DNA from 2 places in the Comamonas sp. GB3 AK4-5 genome. Region 2 is predicted to be linked to the other one. Evidence: predicted binding sites of a transcription regulator. Region 2 holds the regulator's gene; the other holds the start of a gene.
The links. The regulator sigma-54, encoded in region 2, starts transcription at its own class of promoters, with help from an activator protein. The targets are predictions, from matches to a motif close to TGGCANGNAANCTGCTTT.
Positions count from the first base shown of each region.

Region 1: the regulator sigma-54 is predicted to act here: its motif matches at 2,132-2,149, upstream of urtA (urea ABC transporter substrate-binding protein).

Region 1 is NZ_CP166730.1:3,753,244-3,765,055, reverse strand. Features, by position in the region: gene ACA027_RS16980 (hypothetical protein) at 1-255, shown strand, start outside; gene ACA027_RS16975 (hypothetical protein) at 372-650, opposite strand; tRNA gene ACA027_RS16970 (tRNA-Ser) at 804-893, opposite strand; gene ACA027_RS16965 (antibiotic biosynthesis monooxygenase) at 986-1,345, opposite strand; gene ACA027_RS16960 (gamma-glutamylcyclotransferase) at 1,505-2,038, shown strand; gene urtA (urea ABC transporter substrate-binding protein) at 2,205-3,470, shown strand; gene urtB (urea ABC transporter permease subunit UrtB) at 3,667-5,208, shown strand; gene urtC (urea ABC transporter permease subunit UrtC) at 5,496-6,641, shown strand; gene urtD (urea ABC transporter ATP-binding protein UrtD) at 6,631-7,518, shown strand; gene urtE (urea ABC transporter ATP-binding subunit UrtE) at 7,647-8,339, shown strand; gene ACA027_RS16930 (hypothetical protein) at 8,675-9,370, shown strand; gene ACA027_RS16925 (TetR/AcrR family transcriptional regulator) at 9,570-10,259, shown strand; gene ACA027_RS16920 (haloacid dehalogenase type II) at 10,555-11,280, opposite strand; gene ACA027_RS16915 (M48 family metallopeptidase) at 11,405-11,812, opposite strand, start outside.
Region 2 is NZ_CP166730.1:4,912,036-4,923,847, reverse strand. Features, by position in the region: gene ACA027_RS21765 (DUF2214 family protein) at 1-200, shown strand, start outside; gene argS (arginine--tRNA ligase) at 270-1,976, shown strand; gene ACA027_RS21755 (SPOR domain-containing protein) at 1,995-2,672, shown strand; gene ACA027_RS21750 (thiol:disulfide interchange protein DsbA/DsbL) at 2,886-3,539, shown strand; gene lptA (lipopolysaccharide transport periplasmic protein LptA) at 3,822-4,469, shown strand; gene lptB (LPS export ABC transporter ATP-binding protein) at 4,466-5,239, shown strand; gene ACA027_RS21735 (RNA polymerase factor sigma-54) at 5,308-6,885, shown strand; gene ACA027_RS21730 (ribokinase) at 7,112-8,119, shown strand; gene ACA027_RS21725 (hypothetical protein) at 8,194-8,547, opposite strand; gene ACA027_RS21720 (methyl-accepting chemotaxis protein) at 8,578-10,416, opposite strand; gene ACA027_RS21715 (methyl-accepting chemotaxis protein) at 10,563-11,812, opposite strand, start outside.

The sequences.
Region 1 (11,812 bases), 1.2 Mb from region 2:
ATGCGGGTGGGCCAGCACCGCGTGGTGGTGGAGCAAGCAGCGGTGCTGCAGTTCAAGACGGCGGAGGATTCGCTGGCCTTTGAGGACTGGTACTTCAACACCATCCGCCGCATCGGCTTCTTCACGATCCCCGATGCACGCACCGGCCTGCCTCGCTCGGCCCGCTTCAAGAATGCCGACATTGGCACGCTGGAGCCGCAGCACGGTGGTTATGCCGTCTCCAAGCGCAGTGTGACCTTTGAGTACCTGCGCTAGCGAGCAAGTCTCCCATCCCTGAAACCAACACGCCCCCAGGCGCCCTTCACCGGGTTGCCTGGGGGCATTTTTTTCGTTTTACAGATGGGGCAGATAAACCCGCACGCTAATGAAAATCAGCCCTTACGCCGCGCGTACTCATTCTCCTTTGGGGCCTTGTAGAGTGTCGGCTCCGGAGGTTCTGGGCACCAATATTGATCAGCAGTCCAGCAGCCGTACGCCGAGCTTGCGCGCTTCAGCGCCTGCTTCCACTCGTTCTCGTACGCGTTGTACTCTCTGGTGCCAAACGGATAAGGCGGGCGGAACTCGCCGCGCATTCTGTGATAGTCCCGGCGGCCTTCTTCTTTGGCTGCAAGGAGGCGTAGTTCTGCTTCATCAGGAAGAGCATCTGTCATGCGCAAATGCTACAGCGCTCGATGCGGTGATGGTGTTTACCAGACGGATGATGAGGTGTGAATTTCTGGCAATTTAAGCACCTTCATCAATGATGGGTAGATTGATGGGTAGGAAAGAAAAAGCGCCTGAAAGGCGCTTGTTTCCTAGTGTGCTGGCGGAGGCTGTGAGATTCGAACTCACGGAAGGATCACTCCTTCGGCAGTTTTCAAGACTGCTGGTTTAAACCACTCACCCAAACCTCCGGAAGCTGCGATTCTACACAAGCGCATCGGGGTTTTGCGCTTGGGCGCCAACCGTGCGCCCACATGGGGGCGTAGGGACCATCAACATGTTCTTAGCTGCTGGCTGCGATGGCCCTGGGCTCGTGCCCCATGCCGTAGGCGCGCTCGACCTTGGCGATGCGCAGCTCAAAGTGCTGATACCAGATGCGATGCCCTTTGTGCTGGGCGACCTGGTGTTCGGCGTTGCGCTTCCATTGCTGAATGGCGGCTTCGCTCTCCCAATACGACACGGTGATGCCAAAGCCGTCGGTATCGCGTGTGCTCTCAGCGCCCAGGTAGCCGGGCTGTTGGCTGGCGAGTGCGGCCATGTGGTTGGCCATGTCGTTATAGCCCCGCTCCCCTACCGTGCGTTGCGAGGTGAAGATGGCCGCGTAATAGGGCGGTGGGGGTGTTTGTGCAAACAGCGGGAGCATGGCGGGAATGGCGAGTGGCGGAAAGGCAAAGCATAGGCGTCGGAGGGCCGTGCTCCGTAAAAAAGAGTGTCTGTTCTCATCCAGAAACGGCTTGCAGACTGGATGGGTGTGTTTTTTGCGTGTGCCTGCGCTGTGTGCCACTGGAATGGATGAAGCCTCATGACGAAGTCTGCAGATATATCGCTCCCTTTGGATGAACCAGGCGTTGTCCATCATGCGCAGCCGGTGTGGCGCGCTTGCGGCGCCGCCCATGTGGCGGTGTATGGCACTTTGCGCGCGGGCTGCATCAACGACATCGCCAAGCTCAGGCCCGGTATCGCCTGCCAGGGCAAGACCCTGCTGACGGGGACTTTGTATGACCTGGGCTGGTATCCGGGCCTGGTGCTGCACGGAGAGCAGGCCGTGCTGGCCGAGGTCTATCCCATGGACGATGCACTGGAGCAGGCCATGGATGGCATAGAAGGCCTGTGGCCCCAGGACCTGGGCGAGTACCGTAAACGTGTGCTGACCCTGCCGGTGATGCAGCTGCAGGGTGGCCAGCAGCCCATGGCCTTGCTGGTTTACGAGGCCAGGCCCGCCACTGTGCGCCAGGCACCGGTGATTGCGGCCAGTGACTGGAGGGCGTGGATGCGCAGCAAAGGAGCGCATCCGGGCATGGTGTTTCAGCTCAACACCGTGCAGGCCTCGGGTTGATGGTGCAAGGCCGCCTGGATCTGGTGCGCGGCTGACTGTGGATGGAACCAAAAGCGTGAGCTGTCTATTGCGTGTACCTGCAGTGCAAAGAAGTGGCACGCGACTTGCAAGGAGATGCTGAACCCGTCGCGCTGCGGCGGGCGATAGACCAGCCTTGGAGGTTTTCATGCACCCGCGTCGTTTCACAACCCTGGCCGCAGCGGCGGCCCTTGCCGGCTTTGGATTCTTTGGCCTGTCCGCCCAGGCTGCCGACACCATCAAGGTGGGCGTGCTGCACAGCCTCTCGGGCACGATGGCGATTTCGGAAACCGTGCTCAAAGACACGGTGTTGATGGCGATTGACGAGATCAACGCCAAGGGCGGCGTGCTGGGAAAAAAGCTGGAGCCCGTGGTGGTCGACCCGGCCTCCGACTGGCCGCTGTTTGCCGAACGCAGCCGCCAGCTGCTGAGCAAGGACAAGGTGGCCGTGATCTTTGGCTGCTGGACCAGCGTGTCGCGCAAGTCGGTATTGCCGGTGGTGGAAGAGCTCAACGGCCTGTTGTTCTACCCCGTGCAGTATGAGGGGGAAGAACTCTCCAAAAACGTGTTCTACACCGGCGCCGCGCCCAATCAGCAGGCCATTCCCGCCGTGGACTATCTGATGGGCAAGGACGGCGGTGGTGCCAAGCGCTGGGTGCTGCTGGGCACCGACTATGTCTACCCGCGCACCACCAACAAAATCCTGCGCGCCTACCTCAAAGCTAAGGGCGTGAAGGACGGCGACATCGACGAAAAATACACGCCCTTTGGCCACAGCGACTACCAAACCATCGTGGCCGACATCCAAAAGTTCAGCCAGGGCGGCAAAACGGCGGTGGTGTCCACCATCAACGGCGATTCCAACGTGCCCTTCTACAAGGAGCTGGGCAATGCCGGTCTCAAGGCCAGGGATGTTCCGGTGGTGGCCTTCAGTGTGGGCGAGGAAGAGCTGCGCGGTGTGGACACCAAGCCCCTGGTAGGCCATCTGGCGGCCTGGAATTACTTTCAGTCGATCAAGAGCCCGGAAAACCAGGCCTTCATCCAGAAGTGGAGCGCCTATGCCAAGGCCAAGAACATTCCCGGCCACAAGGAAAAGCCGCTGACCAATGACCCCATGGAGGCCACTTACATCGGCGTGAACATGTGGAAGCAGGCCGTGGAAAAGGCCAAGACCACCCAGGTCGACCAGGTGATTGCCGCCATGGCGGGCCAGACCTTTCAGGCCCCCAGTGGCATCACCAGCCAGATGGATGCCAAAAACCACCACCTGCACAAAAGCGTGTTCATCGGCGAGATCAAGGCCGATGGCCAGTTCAACGTCGTGTGGAAGAGCAAAGGCCCCATCAAGGCCCAGCCCTGGAGCCCTTTGATTGCCGGCAACGACAAGAAAAAAGACGAGCCCGAGAAAAAGTAACCCCCTGTGCCTGAGAGAGCTCTGGCCGTTCTGGTGGGCGGCCGGCGCTTTCGAAAAATGTTTTGATCAAAACGCCTTAAAACGCTGATACAGAGCGCACACCATGCTCTTATTTTGGAAGAATTTCTGCATGTGGAAATTGTGGCGAATGCTGCGCTTGCGCTTGCGCCTGCACAGCCTCCTGCTGGGCGCTGTCATGCTGGCTGGGCTGCTGTCGGCCCCCGCCCAGGCCTTGACGGCCGAGCAGGCGCAGGCCATGGCGGCCGGAGGCAGCGACAGCCGCATCGCCGCCTTGCAGGCCGCCGTGCTGGCGCCCGATGCGCGCACGGCAGATTTTTTGCGGGCTCTGGCCGACGATACGGTGGTGCTGGCCCAGGGCAGGGCCTGGATGGTGCAGGGCAAGCAGGCGGTAGACCCCGTCACCGGCCAGGCCGTGCTGATGCCTGCGGATGCCGAGGCTGTGGTGAGCAACAACCGAATACGCAGCGAGATCGACACCGCCCTGGCTGCGCTGGATCTGCGCCATGCCGAAGCCGCCAAGCGCCTGGCCGCAGCCCAGGCCTTGCAGCAAGATGCTACGCCCGAGCGCCTGCCGCTGCTGGAGCAGGCGCTGGCCCAGGAAAGCGATGCTGCCGTGCAAGCCGCGCTGCAGCAGGCCCGTGCTGCAGCCCTGCTGGGCAGCAGCGATGCCGGCCAGCGCATGGCCGCCGCAGCCCAGTTGGCGCGTGCGGCCACGCCGGCCACCCGGCGGCTGCTGAGCGAGCGTCTGGCCGAGGAGGGCGACGACAAGGTGGGCAAGGCGCTGACGCGCGCGCTGGCCGAGGTGGATGACCGCCTGGCCTGGGGCGAGCGTCTGGGCGTGGTGTTTTCCGGCATCAGCCTGGGCAGCATCTTGCTGCTGGTGGCCTTGGGCCTGGCCATCACCTATGGGCTGATGGGGGTCATCAACATGGCCCATGGCGAGCTGATGATGGTGGGCGCCTATGTCACCTATGTGGTGCAGTCCCTGTTTCGCAGCTACTTGCCGGGCGGTTTTGACGGCTATTTGCTGGTGGCGGCCCCCATGGCTTTTTTGACGGCAGCCCTGGTGGGGGCGGTGATGGAGCGCGGTGTGTTGCGCTTTTTGTATGGCCGCCCGCTGGAGACGCTGCTGGCCACCTGGGGCATCAGCCTGGTGCTGATGCAGCTGGTGCGCTCGTTGTTTGGCGCGCAGAACGTGGGCGTGGAAAACCCGGCGTGGATGAGTGGGGGCTGGCAACTGTTGCCCAATCTCATGCTGCCGCTGAACCGTGTGGTGATTGTGCTGTTTGCCCTGGCCGTGCTGGCGGGCGTGGCCTGGTTGATTGCCCGCACCCGCCTGGGCCTTTTTGTGCGCGGTGTGACGCAAAACCGTGCCATGGCAGCCTGCACGGGGGTGAACACGGCCAGGGTGGACACCCTGGCCTTTGCCCTGGGCAGCGGTATTGCTGGCTTGGCCGGCTGCGCCTTGAGCCAGGTGGGCAATGTGGGGCCGGACCTGGGCAAGAGCTACATCGTCGACGCCTTCATGGTGGTGGTGCTGGGTGGTGTGGGCCAGCTGGCAGGCACGGTCTATGCCGCCCTGGGCCTGGGCGTGCTGAACAAATTCCTCGAAGGCTGGACCGGAGCGGTGCTGGCCAAGATCGCGGTGCTGGTGCTGATCATCGTCTTTATCCAGAAGCGGCCGCAGGGCTTGTTTGCTTTGAAAGGCAGAGCATGACCCCCCTGAGTCGCCTGCGGCGCCTTCCCCCAGGGGACGACACCGGCGCTTCGGGGCGGCCCTTGCGCGGTGTCTCTGGTCTGAGCTGTGCCAGTTTTGTGCGTCGTGGTTTCAAGCGGAGCGGGGTGTTGTGCCGGAGCCCCTGAGTCGCCTGCGGCGCTTTCCCCCAGGGGGCGCACCGGTGCGGCCGGCCTAGGCTTTTGCGCGGTGTTCCTGGCGGAAGCGCGCTTTATCCAGCGCTGTGCACCTGTGCCTTTGTATGCGTGTGATGGAGGGTTGAGATGTATGTGAGCACTCTTTCTGCTTCGGTGCCGCGGCTGCAACTGCCGCGGCGCAAGCCGTTGCTGTCGCGTGCGGGTTGGTCGGCTTTTGTGCTGGCTTTGCTGGCGGTGTGCGCGCTGGCGCCGGTGCTCAATCTGTGGGTGCCTCCCAGCAGTGCACTGCATCTGTCCGACTATGCCGTGGGCCTGCTGGGCAAGATCATGTGCTACGCAATCTGCGCCCTGGCCATGGATTTGATCTGGGGCTATAGCGGCATTCTCAGCCTGGGCCATGGCCTGTTTTTTGCGCTGGGTGGCTATGTCATGGGCATGTATTTGATGCGCCAGACCGGCAGCGCGCTGCCGGAGTTCATGGTGTTTCTGGACTGGCAGGCGTTGCCCTGGTTCTGGCAGCTGTCGGACAGCTTTGCCGCCACGGTGGTGCTGGTGTTGGCCGTGCCGGGGCTGGTGGCCTTTATCTTTGGCTGGTTCGCCTTTCGCTCGCGCATCCAGGGGGTGTATTTTTCCATCATCACCCAGGCGCTGACCTATGCCGCCATGCTGCTGTTTTTCCGCAATGAGACGGGCTTTGGTGGCAACAACGGCTTTACCGATTTCAAGCGCATCCTGGGCTATCCGCTGGCCACGCCGCAGATGCGCATGCTGCTGTTTGTGATCACGGGCTGCACCTTGCTGGGCTTTTATCTGCTGGCGCGCTGGCTGGTGGCCAGCAAGTTTGGCCGTGTGCTGCAGGCCCTGCGCGATGCGGAAACACGGCTCATGTTTTCGGGCTATGCGCCGCTGCCCTACAAGCTCAGCATCTGGGTGCTCAGCGCCATGATGTGTGGCGTGGCCGGGGCGCTGTATGTGCCCCAGGTGGGCATCATCAACCCGGGCGAGATGTCGACGGCCAGTTCCATCGAAATAGCGGTCTGGGCCGCGGTGGGGGGGCGTGCCACGCTGGTGGGGCCGGTGGCGGGCGCCGTGTTGGTGAATGGGGCCAAGAGCTGGCTCACCGTGGTGGCACCCGAGGTCTGGCTGTATTTTCTGGGCGCGCTGTTTGTGGCGGTGACGCTGTGGCTGCCGCAGGGGCTGGCCGGCCTGGTGCGCCAATTGCACACCAGGTTGCACGGCAGGCTGCGAGCCAGGAAGGAGGCGCCGCATGACGCCTGATTTGATGGACGAGGGCGCACGCCGTGTGCTGGCACATGCCCAGCGCGAAGCCGCGCTACAGACAGAATCCGGTGGGCGGGCCGCTGGCTATGGCCGCCTTGCCACGCCGGGCGAGCTGGACACCACGCATGGCCGGATCCTGTATCTGGATGATGTGCATGTGAGCTTTGACGGCTTCAAGGCCATCAACGGCCTGAGTCTGGACATTGCCCCGGGTGAGCTGCGCTGCATCATCGGCCCGAATGGTGCGGGCAAGACTACGCTGATGGACATCATCACCGGCAAGACCCGGCCGGACAGCGGCTCGGTGTTTTTCGGCTCCACCATCGACCTGCTGCGCCACAACGAGCCTGAAATTGCCCAGCTGGGTATTGGCCGCAAGTTCCAGAAGCCCACGGTGTTCGAGCAGCTGACGGTGTTCGAGAACCTGGAGCTGGCGCTGAAAACGCACAAGGGCCAAGACCGCGCGGTGTGGCCCAGCCTGTTCTTTCGCCTGGACAGCGCGGACAGTGACCGGCTGGCCGAGGTGCTGCACACCATCCACCTGGCAGGCAGCCTGCAGCGCCAGGCCGGCGAGCTGTCCCACGGGCAAAAGCAGTGGCTGGAGATTGGCATGCTGCTGGTGCAAGAGCCAAGGCTCTTGCTGCTGGACGAACCCGTGGCAGGCATGAGCGATGCGGAAACCGCGCGCACGGCCGAGCTGTTTCTGTCGCTCAAGGGCAAGCATTCGCTGATGGTGGTGGAGCACGACATGGGCTTTGTCCAGGCCATCAGCGAGCAGGTCACCGTGCTGTGTGAGGGGCGGGTGCTGGCCGAGGGGACTCTGGCCCAGGTACAGGCCGATGCGCGCGTGATCGAGGTGTACCTTGGTCGCTAAAAAATGAGCTATCAATGCGCTTGCAGCCGTCGACTCAGGGTGAAAACCATTGGGGTCTGGCTTTTTCAAAGCAAGAGATGCTATGAATTTTCAAGGCGCTCCAGCGCCAAAGGAATGGGCAGTGCCATATGCTTGAAGTTCGCAATCTGCAGCAGTACTACGGCGGCTCCCACATACTGCGCGATGTCAGCCTGACGGCCAAGGCCGGCCAGGTCACGGTGCTGCTGGGGCGCAACGGCGTGGGCAAGACCACGCTGCTCAAAAGCCTGATGGGCCAGTTGCCGCTGCGCAGCGGCAGCATCCGCTGGCAGGGGCAGGCCATACAGGGGCACACGCCCTATGAGCGCGCCCGCTCCGGCATAGGCTATGTGCCCCAGGGGCGGGAGATCTTCGGGCGGCTGACGGTGCAAGACAATCTGCGCATGGGCCTGGCCTATCGCAGCGGGCGCACGCCCATTCCCCAAGACCTGTTCCAGCTGTTTCCCGTGCTGCAGGAGATGCTGCAGCGGCGCGGCGGTGACCTCTCGGGCGGCCAGCAGCAGCAGCTGGCCATTGCCCGTGCGCTGGCACCCGGGCCCCAACTACTGATTCTGGACGAGCCCACCGAGGGCATACAGCCCAGCATCATCAAAGACATAGGCCGGGTGATCCGCATGCTGGCCAAGGAGCGCGGCCTAGCCGTGCTGCTGTGCGAGCAGTATGTGGACTTTGCCCTGGAGCTGGCCGATCACGTGGTGGTGATGGAGCGTGGAGCGGTCCGCTACGCGGCCCGGTTTCAGCCGGATATTGCCGACGAGATCAGATCCCTGGTGGCGGTGTAGTGGCAAGCCATTTCGGCCGGTGCCCATGTTGCAGGCCTGAGTTTTTGCGACACGGCCTGCTTTTCGGCTCGGCAAAAGCACCTGACCGCAACCCCGTGCAATGGGGTATTTGTGGCTGCTTGATGTTCAAAAGAACGACATAGCCTCCACAAGCTGTGGCATGGCGTAGGTCTATTAAAAACCGACTGGTCGGTTTTTAATAGAATGCAAAACCGCAAACTGCTTTGGCGGTCTTGCTGTGCTGGGGCCGAGCGCTACAGCCACACAAGGCCGCCTGTGATGGGCGAGGCATGGCAGCAAGACTGCAGGCCTGCCTGGGTTCCCAACAGGTTTTTATGACGACAATTTTCGAAGCCGCAGGGGCAGACGCCCATGGCCGAGCCCCTCACTTCATGTGGTGGAATTTCTTGATTCTTCTGGGGGCGTTCTGTGCTTTCCCCTTGATGGATTTGATGCCGCAGTGGACGGCGTGGGAAAGCGGTCCACTGGAAGGCGCACAGAATTTCATTTTGCTGGCCGGTGGCCTGGCCGCCATGGCGGCCGTTCGCGAATTGCGTACGCCGAGTAGCAAGGCCTTGCTGGCCATTGCCGCACTGTTCTGGATCGCATTTCTGGGGCGAGAGCTCGCCTGGGGGGCTGTGTTTGTACCGCCGGAAATGATGACCGAGTGGGGGCCGTCCTGGAGTTCCAAGCATCTCTGGTATCGCCCCGCTGTGCCCTATGTGCTGGCTGCCATGGGGCTTCTTGCGGCCTATTGGTGGCTGCATTACCGGGTGTGGAGTGAGGTGTTGCTGCGCCTGGCGCGTGAGCGGGCCCTGCCGCTGTTTGCCTTGGGGCAGTTTGTGGCGTACATGGTGCTTGCCACCAATGCGGAAGGGCATGGCTTTGTACGCCTGGAGGACTGGTATGGCACGCAGGTGATGGTGCTGGAGGAGCTGATGGAAACCCTGGGCTATCTGGCATTGCTGCTGGCCCAGGCCATGGTGGTTTTCCATTTGCGCCAACCAGTGCAGCAAGAGTCAGGCAGGTAGACCGCTCACCACAGCAGCCCGGCCGCGGCGGCTGCACCGCTGTACTGCTACGGGGCCGTGGAGGGCGTCGCATCAGCGCTGCCTATGCTGTTGGTGGTGCCACCCGCAGCCATGCCCAGGCCTGTATTGCTGCGGAGTCAGTGGGAAGCACGCAAGTTGTGATTGAATGGCAGCCAAAATTGACTGCTGCCCCATTGCCATGTCTGCTCCTTCCCCTGCCTTGCGGCAGCGCCTTCCTGCGGAACTTCGTATCTGCCAGATACTGAATGCCGCCTTGTCTGAGTTCGCACGCTGCGGCTATACGGCTGCGCGCATGGACGATATTGCGAAGGCCGCCGGCCTTTCCAAAGGCGGGCTGTATGCCCATTTCGCCTCCAAGGAAGCGCTGCTGCAATCGCTGCTGGAAAGGCTTTTGGAGCATTCGCTGGATGAAAACTTCCGCTGGTGGCCCGAAGAAGTGCAAACCCTGGAAGCGTTGGTGGATGCCTTTGTCGAGCATTCGCTGGGGCGGCTGGCCCTTCCCGGTGTCTTGCCTACATTGCGCTTGCTGCTCGCCGAAAGCCCACGCCTGCCGCCAGCCATCAAGCAGTGGTACCAGCAGGTCATCCAGCAGACGGAAAAAAACCACGAGCGATTGATTCGCCACGGCATTGAACAAGGTCTGCTGCCTTGCAACTCCAAGCTGCTGGACTGGAGTCTGCTGATGACGCCTTTGCTGCACAGCCTGTTCATGATTCTGGCCAGCGGCAATCCACTGAGTGCCGAGGACATCGAGGCCCTGCGCCCACGGCACAAGGCCATGCTGCTGCATCTGCTGCGCCCCACGGCGGACAGCACGCAGACCGAGGCGCAGGCCTGCCCCTTGAGCCAGGGTATTGCAAAAGCCTAGGTAGGCTAAGAGCGTGTTCACGATCTCTACGCAGGCGCGTTGGAGCGCAATCGGGATGAGTTCGAAGTGATGGGGCGCAGCTTGCACCGGGGTGCAAGCAAGCGCCAGCGCGAAGAAATCGCCCGATTTCGCTCCAACCCTTCGGGCCAGTGGCTTTGCGGGCGGTCTGCTGTGTTGCGAATCCTCGCAATAGCGCGGCTATTGCTGCGGTATCGCGCCTTGTATCCCATCCCGCAAAGACACTGGCGCGTCGCGAGGAGATCGTGAACACGCTCTAAGGCAGCGGCCTGCGCAATCAAACCGTCCTGGTGGTTTGCAGCTGCCGTGACAGATCCAGCAGATTGCGCGCATGCCAGCCATTGCCGGCTTGGGCAGAGACGTCCTTGGGTTGGTCGGCACCAAACTCCAGCGGGCGCTCGATATACGCGGTCTGCAGGCCGCAGCCGCGCGCGGCTGCCAGGTCGTTGTGGTGGGCGGCCACCAGCATCACTTCACTGGGCTCCACGCCAAAGATGTCGGCCACGCCCAGGTAGACCGAGGGGCTGGGCTTGTAGGCTCTGAAAACCTCGGCGCTCAGAATGCAGTCCCAGGGCAGGCCCGCATGCTTGGCCATGGCCGTCAGCAGGCCGAGGTTGCCGTTGGACAGCGTGCAGATGGTGAAGTGCTGCTTGAGCTCGCTGAGGCCGGCCACAGCATCGCCCCAGGGGGCCAGCCGCTGCCAGACCCGGTTGAGCTGCTGGCGCTGCTCCTCGTCCAGATGACCCAGACCGAACTGGGGCAGGATGCTGTCCAGTATCTGGCGGTGCAGGGTATCCAGGCGTGCCCAGCCCCGGGCCCCGCTGCGCACCTGTTCCATGGCCGGCTGGTAGCCCGCGCGCCAGGCGCGGGCAAAGTCGGCGGCGGGCACTTGCGGGTAATAGCGTTGCATCTCGCGCACGATGCTGCCGTGCCAGTCCACCACGGTGCCAAAAATATCGAAGGCCAGAATGCGAGGGAGAAATACATGCATGGTGCCGCCCATGGTGTGCAGGCCTGCATTGGGCGGCTATGGGGGCTGGCCCCGGTGACAGCATGCGCAGCCCCATGCTACTGCGCACGTGTTGAACCTCCTTGCGGTGCGCCTACGCATGGGGCGCAAGACCTTTTCAATGCTTGCGGCTTGGGGGCCTGGCGCGCAGCGCTGCTTCGTAGAGTGGCAGCACGGTGGGGACATAGGCCTCCAGCGTGGTGATGCGGTCGTTGTTGGCGGGGTGGGTGCTGAGAAAGCCCGCGCCTTGCTGGCCTCCGCTCAGCCGCTGCATCTTCTTCCAGGTCGAGGACGCGTTCGCTGGGTTGTAGCCGGCGCGGGCCATGAGTTCCAGGCCGATGACATCGGACTCCAGCTCCATGGCGCGGGAGTTGGGCAGGTGCACCAGCAGATTGGAGCCCGCATCCAGCAAGCTGCTGTCTATGCCAGCGGCGGCCGACACGGTGGCGGTGAGCACATTCGATAGGACTTGCTGCGAGACTTTTTCGCGCGAGTGCTCACGCAGGGCATGGGCGATTTCATGGCC
Region 2 (11,812 bases):
AGATCACGTTGTTTGTGCTGGTGGCGCTGATGTCCATCAAACCCTCGCTGGAATTTCGCCGCTGGCGCAAGGCCTTGCAGGCCGATGGCAGCTTGCCGCCCGAAGCCGCCGTGCGCAGCACGCGCCGCTGGCTGATGTGGCAGTCGCACCTGATTCCGGTGATGGCCGTCATCGCCGTGTTCTGGGCGCGGGGCTGGTAAAAGCCGGTGGGCCGGTGTTGTGAAAGCCGGCAAAAACGTGGAACTTGGGCGGCCACGTAAAATCTCTGGATGCTTTCCGTCAAACAGGATTTGCTCGCGGCCCTGGCCGGCGAGCTCGAAACACTCTCGCCCGGCGCAGGCGCCCGCGCTGCATTTGAAAACCCCAAGGTGGCAGCCCATGGCGACTTCGCTTGCACGGCCGCCATGCAACTGGCCAAGCCCCTCAAGGCCAATCCGCGTGCCCTGGGTGAGCAGCTCAAGGCCGCGCTGGAAGCCACACCGGCTTTCCAGCAATGGGTGGACGCCATCGAGATCGCCGGCCCCGGCTTTTTGAACATTCGCCTCAAGCCCGCAGCCAAGCAGGAAGTGGTGCGCGAGGTGCTGGCGCAGGGCACCCAGTTCGGCCAGCAGGCGGCGCGCGGTGAGAACATCCTGGTCGAATTCGTTTCCGCCAACCCCACCGGCCCGCTGCACGTGGGCCATGGTCGCCAGGCTGCGATTGGTGATGCCATCAGCAACCTCTACGCCAGCCAGGGCTGGAAGGTGCACCGCGAGTTCTATTACAACGACGCGGGTGTGCAGATCGACACCCTGACCAAGAGCACCCAGCTGCGTGCCAAGGGCTTCAAGCCCGGTGACGACTGCTGGCCCACGGACAGCGACAACCCGCTGGCCAAGAATTTCTACAACGGCGACTACATCGCCGACATCGCCCAGGCCTTTTTGGCCAAGGAAACCGTCAGCGCCGATGACCGTGAATTCACCGCCAATGGCGATGTGGATGACTACGACAACATCCGCAACTTTGCCGTGGCCTATCTGCGCAACGAGCAGGACAAGGACTTGCTGGCCTTCAATCTGAAGTTCGACGCGTACTACCTGGAGTCCAGCCTCTACCAGAACGGCCATGTGGAAGAGACCGTAAAGCGCTTGATCGCCAGCGGCTACACCTACGAGCAAGATGGCGCGCTGTGGCTCAAGTCCACCGAGTTCGGTGACGACAAGGACCGCGTGATGCGCAAGTCCGATGGCACCTACACCTACTTTCTGCCCGATGTGGCCTACCACATCCAGAAGTTCCAGCGTGGCTACGGCAAGGTGGTGAACATCCAGGGCACGGACCACCACGGCACCATCGCCCGCGTGCGCGCCGGCCTGCAGGCGGCCAATGTGGGCATTCCCCAGGGCTACCCGGACTATGTGCTGCACACCATGGTGCGCGTGGTGCGCAATGGCGAAGAGGTGAAGATCAGCAAGCGCGCCGGCAGCTATGTGACGCTGCGCGACCTGATCGAGTGGACCAGCAAGGATGCGGTGCGCTTCTTCCTGCTGTCACGCAAGCCCGACACCGAATACACCTTTGACGTGGATCTGGCCGTGGCCCAGAACAACGACAACCCGGTGTACTACGTGCAATACGCCCATGCGCGCATCCAGTCGGTGCTGCGGGCTTGGCAGGAGCAAGGCGGCAAGCAGGAGCTGCTGCAAAGCGTGGACCTGTCCGCGCTGCAAGGCCCGCAGGCCCAGGCGTTGATGCTGCTGCTGGCCAAGTACCCGGAAATGCTGACGGCCGCCGCCGCCGGCAATGCCCCGCACGACGTGACCTTCTACCTGCGCGACCTGGCCTCCAGCTACCACAGCTACTATGACGCCGAGCGCATCCTGGTGGACGATGAAGCGGTCAAGCTGGCGCGCTTGGCCCTGGTCGCCGCCACGGCCCAGGTGCTGCACAATGGCCTGGCCGTACTGGGTGTGTCCGCGCCTGAACGCATGTAAGCATTGACTCTTGAAATTATGAAGACCAAGCAACGTGGTGGAACGCTGATCGGCCTGATCCTGGGCATCATCATCGGCCTGGGTGCCGCTCTGGCGGTGGCGGTGTATGTGACCAAGGTGCCTGTGCCCTTTCTCACCAAGACCCCCAAGGACACCGATGCCAAGGAAGCCGAGCGCAACAAGAACTGGGACCCCAACTCGCCGCTGTATGGCAAGAACCCGGCCACGGCGCCGACCCAGCCCGTGACGCAGCCTGCCACGCCAGCGCCGACCGCGCCGGTCGAGGGTACACCTACGGCACCGGCCACTTCCGGTCCGGCCACAGGGGTGACTCCGCCGCCGACCACGGCGCCCGAGGTCAAAAAGCCCGAAGGCAAGACGACTTCTTCCGACCCGCTGGGTGATCTGGCCAACCAGAAGCTCAAGCAGTCCGAGGCCAAGTCCGCTGCGGCAGCCGATGGCTTTGACTACTTTGTGCAGGCCGGAGCCTTCCGCACCCAGGCCGATGCCGACGCCCAGCGCGCCAAGCTGGCCATGCTGGGCTGGGAGTCCCGCGTGAGCGAGCGCGAGCAAAACGGCCGCACCGTGTTCCGTGTGCGCGTGGGCCCGTTTGGCAAGCGTGATGACGCTGAGCAGCTCAAGGGCAAGCTCGATGGGGCCGGAGTGGATTCGGCTTTGGTGAGGGTGGCGAAGTAAGGAGCACCCCCCTGAGGCGCTGCGCGCCTTCCCCCCGCTCTCGCTTCGCTGCGCTTGCGGGCAGGGGGACGCTGCCGGTGCTGCGGGGCGGCCCTTGCACGGCAGCCCTGACATGGGCCAGGGGCGCCCCAGGGCTTTTGCATCACACCGAACTTTTTGCCTCGCCAGGGCTCTGATGTGGCACTACGCAAACAATCAACAGGAGTAGCTTTGATGAAACGCCGTGAGTTTTCCCTGGCCGTCACTTCGGTCGCATCCACACTGGCGCTGGGCGCCGCATCCAGCGTCCACGCCCAGGCGGCTGCGCCCAAGGAAGGCAAGGACTATGTGAAGCTGTCCAAGCCCGCCACCACGGAAGCGCCTGCTGGCAAGGTGGAGGTGGTCGAGTTCTTCTGGTACAGCTGCCCGCATTGCAAGGACTTCGAGCCCTTGTTCGCCGCGTGGAAGCAAAAAGCACCTGCCAATGTGAGCGTGCGCCGCGTGCCCGTGGCCTTCAACGCCAGCTTCGTGCCCCAGCAAAAGCTTTTCTTTGCGCTGCAGGCCATGCCCAATTTTGATGCCCTGCATATCAAGGTGTTCCACGCCATCCATGCGGAGCGCAACAGGCTGGCCAAGGACGAGGACATCTTTGCCTGGGTGGGCAAGCAGGGTGTGGACGTGGCCAAGTTCAAGGAGGTCTACAACTCCTTCTCGGTCTCCAACCAGATCCGCAAGGCCACGCAGCTGCAGCAGGAGTACGACGTGGAGGGCGTGCCTTCCATGGGCGTGGCCGGCAAGTACTACACCGATGGCCCCCGTGCCGGCAGCATGCAGAACGTGCTGGCTGTGGTGGAGTATCTGGCGGGCAGAAGTAAGGACACCCCCTGAGGCGCTGTGCGCCTTCCCCCTCTCTGGCTTCGCCGGAGGGGGACGGCACCGGCGCTGCGGGGCGGCCCTTGCGCGGTGCCCTGGTATGGGCCGTGCCAGTCTCAACGCTGCGAGTGAGTGCAGTGTTTGTTGTGCGGTGATCTGCCGCAGTGGAAGCCCGCCGTTGTGCGGGCTTTTTGTTGTCTGCAATGTGCTGGAGCAGACCGTAACATCATCGCTGGCCCAGCACACGCTGGGCTGATGTCCGTACCCCCTACAATGGCAGCAAGATTCATGCCTTCTATGACACGCAAACTCCTCCCGCTGCTTCTGCTGGCAGCCCTGGCTGGTGCCATGGGTCCGGCCCAGGCCGAAAAGGCCGATCGCAACAAACCCATGAACATTGAGGCTGACGCGCTGCACCACGACGAGTTGCAGCAGGTCAGCACCTTCACCGGCAACGTGGTGCTCACCAAGGGCACCATCTTGCTGCGCGGAGCCAGGCTCGAAGTGCGCCAGGATGCCGAGGGCTACCAGTTCGGCAAGGTCTGGGCCGAGAAGGGCAAGCGCGCCTTCTTCCGCCAAAAGCGCGACACCCTGGCGGGCGCGCCCGAGGAATATGTGGAAGGCGAAGGCGAGATCATCGAGTACGACGGCAAAAAAGATGATGTGCGCCTGATCCAGCGCGGTCAGCTGCGCCGCTACACCGGTGCCACGTTGAGTGACGACATCACCGGCACCATCATCACCTACAACAACCTGACCGACGTGTTCACCGTGGACGGCAGCCGCCGACCCACGCCGGGCAGCGCGGAAGCGGCCAACAGCTCCGGCAGCCGGGTGCGTGCCGTACTGGTGCCCAAGACCCCACCGGCCGCAGCGCCTGCGGCACCGGCGAACACCGTGTCGCCACTGCAGCCGTCCAACAACCTGAACCCGCGCAAACCGTGACCACTGCCGCCGAGACCCCGTCCCCCGCTGCCAGCAGCCTGGAAGTACGCCATCTGGCCAAATCCTATGGCAGCCGCAAGGTGGTCAAGGATGTGTCGCTCACCGTGCAAAAGGGCGAGGTGGTGGGCTTGCTCGGCCCCAATGGAGCGGGCAAGACCACCTCGTTTTACATGATCGTGGGCCTGGTGCGCAGCGATGCCGGTGACATCCACATCGATGGCCACTCGGTGGCGAACATGCCCATCCACCAGCGCTCGCGTCTGGGGCTGTCCTATCTGCCGCAGGAGGCCTCCATCTTCCGCAAGCTCAGCGTGGAAGAGAATGTGCGCGCCGTGCTGGAGCTGCAGCGCGACGCCCAGGACAAGCCCCTGTCCAAGGCCGAGGTGGAGCAGCGCCTGACAGATCTGCTCAAGGAGCTGCGGGTGGACCATCTGCGTTCCTCGCCCGCGATCGCCCTGTCCGGTGGCGAGCGCCGCCGTGTGGAAATCGCCCGGGCGCTGGCCACGCAGCCGCGCTTCATCCTGCTGGACGAGCCCTTTGCCGGTATCGACCCCATCGCGGTGATCGAGATCCAGCGCATCATCGGCTTCCTCAAGGAACGCGGTATCGGCGTGCTCATCACCGACCACAACGTGCGCGAGACGCTGGGCATCTGCGACCACGCCTTCATCATCAGCGACGGCCATGTGCTGGCGCAGGGTACGCCGGAAGAGATCGTGGAGAACGCCGAAGTCCGGAGGGTCTACCTGGGCGAACATTTCCGCATGTAAGCCCGGCTTCCACCACCAGCCTCCACCATCACCACGCCGAAGACACCGAGCACCAAGGGAGCGCCACGTTGAAGCCAGGTTTGTCCTTGCGAGTCTCGCAACATTTGGCTTTGACGCCGCAATTGCAGCAGTCGATCCGGCTGCTGCAGCTGTCCACCCTGGAGCTGGCCCAGGAAGTCGAGCAGATGCTCGACGACAACCCTTTTCTGGAGCTTTCCCCCGAAGAAGCCCCGCGCGAAGACTTCGGGCTGTCCCAATCCGATGCCCCGGCCCAGGCCGATGACTACGGGGCCGAACAAGCTGCACTTTCAGGAGCTTCAGACGCTGGTGCAGAAAGCGCTGAAGGCCCAAACAATGCAGAAAGTGCCGCCGATTTCGATGCCCCCGACTGGGACGGCGACGGCGGCCACGACCTGCAGCCCGATGACAGCGAATGGGGCGGGGACGCCCCGGCGCGCGGCGCGCTCAAGGACGGGGAGGAGGGCATCAGCGCACTGGATCTGGCGCGTGCCCATGAATCGCTGACCGACCACCTGCTGCGCCAGGCGCTGTCGCTGCACCTGTCCGAGCTGGACGGCCATGTGCTGCGCTATCTGATTGAAAACCTGAACGACGACGGCTATCTGGAAGACACGCTGCAGTCCCTGGCCGAAGGCTTGGCGGGCTGCGAAGACCCGGAGCGCCTGGAAGAGCTGGTGCACCGCTTCACCGTGGCGCTGCGTTTGCTGCACAGCCTGGAACCCGTGGGCGTGGGGGCGCGTGATCTGGGCGAATGCCTGCAACTGCAGCTGCAGCATTTGCAGCAGCGCCGCGAAGCCGATCCCGCCGTACTGGAAACGGCGCTGGCCATTTGCGCACAGCCGCTGGACCTGCTGGCGCGGCGCGATGTGCGCCGTCTGCTGCAGCTCACCGGCCACCATGAGGAGCGCGTTCGCGCCGCCATGGCGCTGATTGCCCGGCTCGAGCCCCGGCCCGGCCGGCGCTTTGCCGATGTGGAGCGCCACATCGTTGTGCCGGATGTGATCGTCACCCGCTCCAGTCGCCGTGCCAGCGAAGGCACACCCCAGTTCAATGTGCAGCTCAATGCCGATGTGATGCCGCGGCTGCGCGTGCACGACATCTATGCCGGTGCGTTGCGCGGCCACAAGGGCAGCGAAGGCCATGCCGGCCTGCAGCAGCGCCTGCAGGAGGCGCGCTGGTTCATCAAGAACGTGCAGCAGCGCTTTGACACCATCTTGCGTGTCTCGCGCGCCATCGTGGAGCGGCAGAAGAATTTCTTTGTGCATGGCGACCTGGCCATGCGCCCGCTGGTGTTGCGCGATATTGCCGATGAGCTGGGCCTGCATGAGTCCACCATCAGCCGCGTGACCACGGCCAAGTACATGGCCACGCCCCATGGCACTTATGAGCTGAAGTACTTTTTCGGCTCCGGCCTGGGCACGGAAACCGGCGGCAATGCCTCGAGCACGGCAGTGCGGGCGCTGATCAAGCAATTCGTCTCGGCAGAGAGCGTGAAAAAGCCGCTGTCGGACAGCCAGATCGCCGACATGCTCAAGGAACAGGGCATTGATTGCGCCCGCCGCACCGTGGCCAAATACCGCGATGCGCTGAAGATTGCACCAGCCAATCTGCGCAAAAAGCTGTAAATATCAGCGTGGATAGCTACCAAAGCAGTAGCGAAAGCCGGGCTGCGGTACCCACCGCACTGCGCAGCATGCCGGCTGGGTAGACAGGGTGGACATACCCCTGCGGGTCAGTAGCTACCGCCATGGCGCGGGCCGGTGGAAACAGGCACATTGGGAGCCACGCGCTGGCGGCTTGCGTGGCAAGCAGGCCTTGGCTTGGCAACCCCCTACAGGCAGGAGACAGACCATGGTTGCACCGCTTTCTTCCGGGGCCTTGCCCCGCACCACCTCGGCGGCCGAAAGGGCCGCAGCAGGCCTGCCGCACCGCGTGGCACACATGGCCGTGGTGGGCAGTCTGAACATGGACCTGGTGCTGACCCTGGAGCGCATGCCCCAGGCGGGCGAGACGGTGTTGGCCCAGACCCTGCAGTCCACCCCGGGTGGCAAAGGCGGCAACCAGGCCCTGGCCTGTGCGCGCCAGGGGGCTGAAGTCACGCTGTTTGCCAGCGTGGGGCGCGACCAGCCCGGCAACCAGCTGCGGCTGGCGCTGCACGCGGCCGGTATCAACGTGGAGCATGTGGCGGTGCAGGAAAGCGTGCCCACGGGCACGGCCGTGGTCATGGTCGAGCCAGGGGGCGAAAACCGCATCTGCGTGGTGGCCGGTGCCAATGCCGAGCTGGTGCTGCCCGAGGAGGCTTTGCTCTATGCGTTGGCCCAGGCAGATTTTCTGCTGCTGCAGCTGGAAGTGCCCGATGCCGTGGTCCTGCAGGCCCTGCAGGCGGCCCACAGCGCGGGCTGCCGCGTGGTGCTCAACCCATCACCCGTGCGCATGCTGCCTGCGGCTTGGTGGCCCCTGGTGCACACCCTGGTGGTGAATGCGCAGGAGGCCGCGGCACTGACCGGTCTGGAGGTCGACGGCCCGGCTGCGGCGCAGCAGACCTGCCAGGCCTTGCTCGCGCGTGGGGTGCAGCAGGTGGTGCTCACCCTGGGGGCACAAGGCGCGGTGGCCGGGGTGGCCCGGGGCTCGCCGCGTCACCATGCCGCCCTGGACTTGCCCGTGGTGGACACCACGGGCGCGGGCGACAGCTTTCTAGGGGCCATGGTCACCCGCTTGGCCGAAGGCGACAGCCTGGCCGATGCCGTGGACTGGGGCATTCGTGCGGCCAGCCTGTGCATGGGCAAAGCCGGTGCACAGCCCTCTATTCCCACCCGGGCGCAGGTGGAAGCGCTGGCGCTGGTGCGCGAGCTGGAGTGAGACATTCTGCTGATGACGCTTGCATAAGCCGCTCCTGAACAAGGAGTGATGCAGCGACGCCACCAGGCTGCGCTTCAGCGCGTGCTGCCGTCGCAGTAGGCGTGCCAGCCTGCCGGCGTGTTCTCAAAGCCGCGCTGCAGGGCCAGCTCCCAGGGGCGCTCGCAGCGCTGGGTACGTTGGCACCAGGAATTCCCGGTGGATGGCTTGCAGCCATGGGCATCGGTGTGGCCACCCAGAATGAGGGCCTCTGGCGCGGCTTCGCTGGAAGTCTGGGGTGCACTGACTGCCGCTGCAGCGGGCTGCGCGGCGGATGGCACAGCGGGTGCTGCAGTGGGCGCGGACTGGCAGGCACCGAGCAAGGTCAGCGCCAGAGCGCCCAGCAGGGCGCGGGGCTGGGCCGCGATGGAAAGCAAAGAGGGCAATGGCATACGCCTATCTTATGCGGCGTCTCATGGTTCTTAGCCCCGTAGCAGTGCCGGGTGTGAGGACGCGGTGCCGTGGTGGCCTTCCAGCCTGAAGCCCGCCACCGCATCGGCCAGCTGGTGGGCCTGCTGCTGCAGGGCCTGTGCGGCGGCCGTGGCCTCTTCCACCAGGGCGGCGTTTTGCTGCGTGCCCTGGTCCATCTGGCTGACAGCGCCGCCGATTTCGGCAATGCCCCGGCTTTGTTCCTGGCTGGCATTGCTGATCTCGGAGACGATGGCGGTGACGCGGCGCACGCTGTCCACCACGTCCTGCATGGTGGTGCCGGCATCCTGCACCAACAGGCTGCCGGTACTCACCTGGCTGACGGAGTCGTCGATCAGCTGCTTGATTTCCTTGGCGGCTTCGGCGCTGCGCTGGGCCAGGGTGCGCACCTCGCCGGCCACCACGGCAAAACCGCGGCCTTGCTCGCCGGCGCGGGCCGCTTCCACGGCGGCATTCAGCGCCAGGATATTGGTCTGGAAAGCGATGCCGTCAATGACGGCAATGATGTCCACGATCTTGCGTGACGCCGCATCGATACCCCCCATGGTTTGCACCACCTGGTTCACCACGGTGCCGCCGTGGGAGGCAATGTCGGAGGCATTGGCGGCCAGCTGGTTGGCCTGCTGGGCATTGGCCGCGTTTTGCTGCACGGTGGCGGTGAGCTGTTCCATGGCCGCGGCGGTTTGTTCCAGCGCGCTGGCCTGCTGCTCGGTGCGCGAAGACAGGTCCTGGTTGCCGCTGGCGATTTCGCTTGTGGCCAGGCGCACCGATTCCGAGGAATCGCGTATGCGCACCAGCACCGAAGCGATCTTGTCCACAAATTGGTTGAAGGCGCGGGCAATCTGGGTGAGCTCGTCATTGCCCTCGGTGCCCAGGCGGCGGGTGAGGTCGCCGTCGCCGGAGGCGATGTCGTTGAGCGCATCGCGCACCACGGCCAGGCGGCGCAGCTGGTGGCTGACGGCTGCTGCCACCAGGACCACGGCGGCCAGCACGCACAGCACGGTGATCAGCACGGACACCTGCAGCAGGCGGCGCAGCGGCAGGGTGGCTTCGTCACGGTCCACGGCCACGGCCAGCACCCAGGGCGTGCCTTCCACACGGGCGGCATACAGCATCTGGGTGGCGCCGCCAATCTGGGCCTGGGCATGGCCTCCCTCGCTGGCCAGCTTGCTCAGCAGCGCGGGCGTCAGCTCGGGTGCCAGGGCGGTGGAGGGCTTGAGGATCAGCTCCTGCTGGGTGTGGACCAAGATATTCGATTGGCCATCCAGCAAAAAGGCAAAGCTCTTGGCCATGGGGTGGATGGCCGCCACCTGCTGGACCACGCTGTCCATGTACATATCGGCGGCCACCACGGTATTGGGCTTGCCTTTGGGGCCGGCTGGCTCGGCAAAGCTGAGGGTCAGCTTGCCATTGGTGGCGTCGACATAGGGCGGCGTCAAAATGGGTTTTCCGGCCTGCATGGCCAGCTGGTACCAGGGGCGCTGTGTGGGGTCGTAGCCCGCATCCACCGGGTCGAGAAACACATGGCGCTTGTCGGCAAAGCCTATGTATGCGTCGTCAAAGCCACCGGCCTGTTTGGCTGCACGCAAAAAGGGCAGAGGATCGGCCTGGCCCAGCGCATATTGGATGGCGCCGGTGATGCGCTGCTTTTCCTGTACCCATTCCGTCAGCACATGGGCGTGGACATGCGTGAGCTGGCCTATGCGTTCGTCCAGACCCGACAGCGTGTTGCCACGGACGATGAAGAAGCTCACCAGGGCCAGGACCACCAGTGACAGCGTGGTGATGGCCACGCAAATACCGATCAGGCGGGCGCGCAGACTTTGGAACATGGCTGTGATTCCGAGAGGGAAAGGGTGAGCCAAATGTAACCAAAGCCTACCAAGGCGGCGGCCCCGTTTGGGAGGATAGGCCTCTCGGGATTTAGGGTGCAGCACTGCCCCACGCACCCAGGATGCATGGGGCGTGGGCAGGCTGCTCAGCGCTGCAGCAGTGCCGGGTGCGAGGACGCGGTGCCGTGGTTGGCATCCAGTCGGAAGCCCGCCACCGCGTCGGCCAGTTGGTGGGCCTGTTGCTGCAGGGCCTGTGCGGCGGCCGTGGCCTCTTCCACCAAGGCGGCGTTTTGCTGCGTGCCTTGGTCCATCTGGCTGACGGCGCCGCCGATTTCGGCAATGCCCCGGCTTTGCTCCTGGCTGGCGTTGCTGATCTCGGAGACGATGGCGGTGACGCGGCGCACGCTGTCCACCACGTCCTGCATGGTGGTGCCGGCGTCTTGCACCAGGCGGCTGCCGGTGCTGACCTGGCTGACGGAGTCGTCGATCAGCTGCTTGATTTCCTTGGCGGCTTCGGCGCTGCGCTGGGCCAGGGTGCGCACCTCGCCGGCCACCACGGCAAAACCGCGGCCTTGCTCGCCGGCGCGGGCCGCTTCCACGGCAGCGTTCAGCGCCAGGATATTGGTCTGGAAAGCGATGCCGTCAATGACGGCAATGATGTCCACGATCTTGCGCGATGCCGTGTCGATGCCACCCATGGTCTGCACCACCTGGTTCACCACGGTGCCGCCGTGGGAGGCGATGTCAGATGCATTGGTGGCCAGCTGGTTGGCCTGCTGGGCATTGGCCGCGTTTTGCTGCACGGTGGCGGTGAGCTGCTCCATGGCCGCGGCGGTCTGCTCCAGCGCGCTGGCCTGCTGCTCGGTGCGCGAAGACAGGTCCTGGTTGCCGCTGGCGATTTCGCTTGTGGCCAGGCGCACCGACTCCGAGGAATCGCGTATGCGCACCAGTACCGAGGCGATCTTGTCCACAAACTGGTTGAAGGCCCGGGCAATCTGGGTGAGCTCGTCATTGCCCTCGGTGCCCAGGCGGCGGGTCAGGTCGCCGTCGCCGGAGGCGATATCGTTGAGCGCATCGCGCACCACGGCCAGGCGGCGCAGCTGGTGGCTGACGGCCGCAGCCACCAGGACCACGGCGGCCAGCACGCACAGCACGGTGATCAGGGCGGACACCTGCAGCAGCTCGCGCACGGGCAGGGTGGCTGCATCGCGGTCCACGGCCATGGCCAGCACCCAGGGCGTGCCTTCCACGCGGGCGGCATACAGCATCTGGGTGGCGCCACCTATCTGCACCTGGGTGTGGCCGCCAGCATCGGCCAGGCCATTGAGCAATGCGGGTGTCAGCTCGGGTGCCAGAGCGGTGGAGGGTTTGAGGATCAGGTCCGCCTGGGCATGGG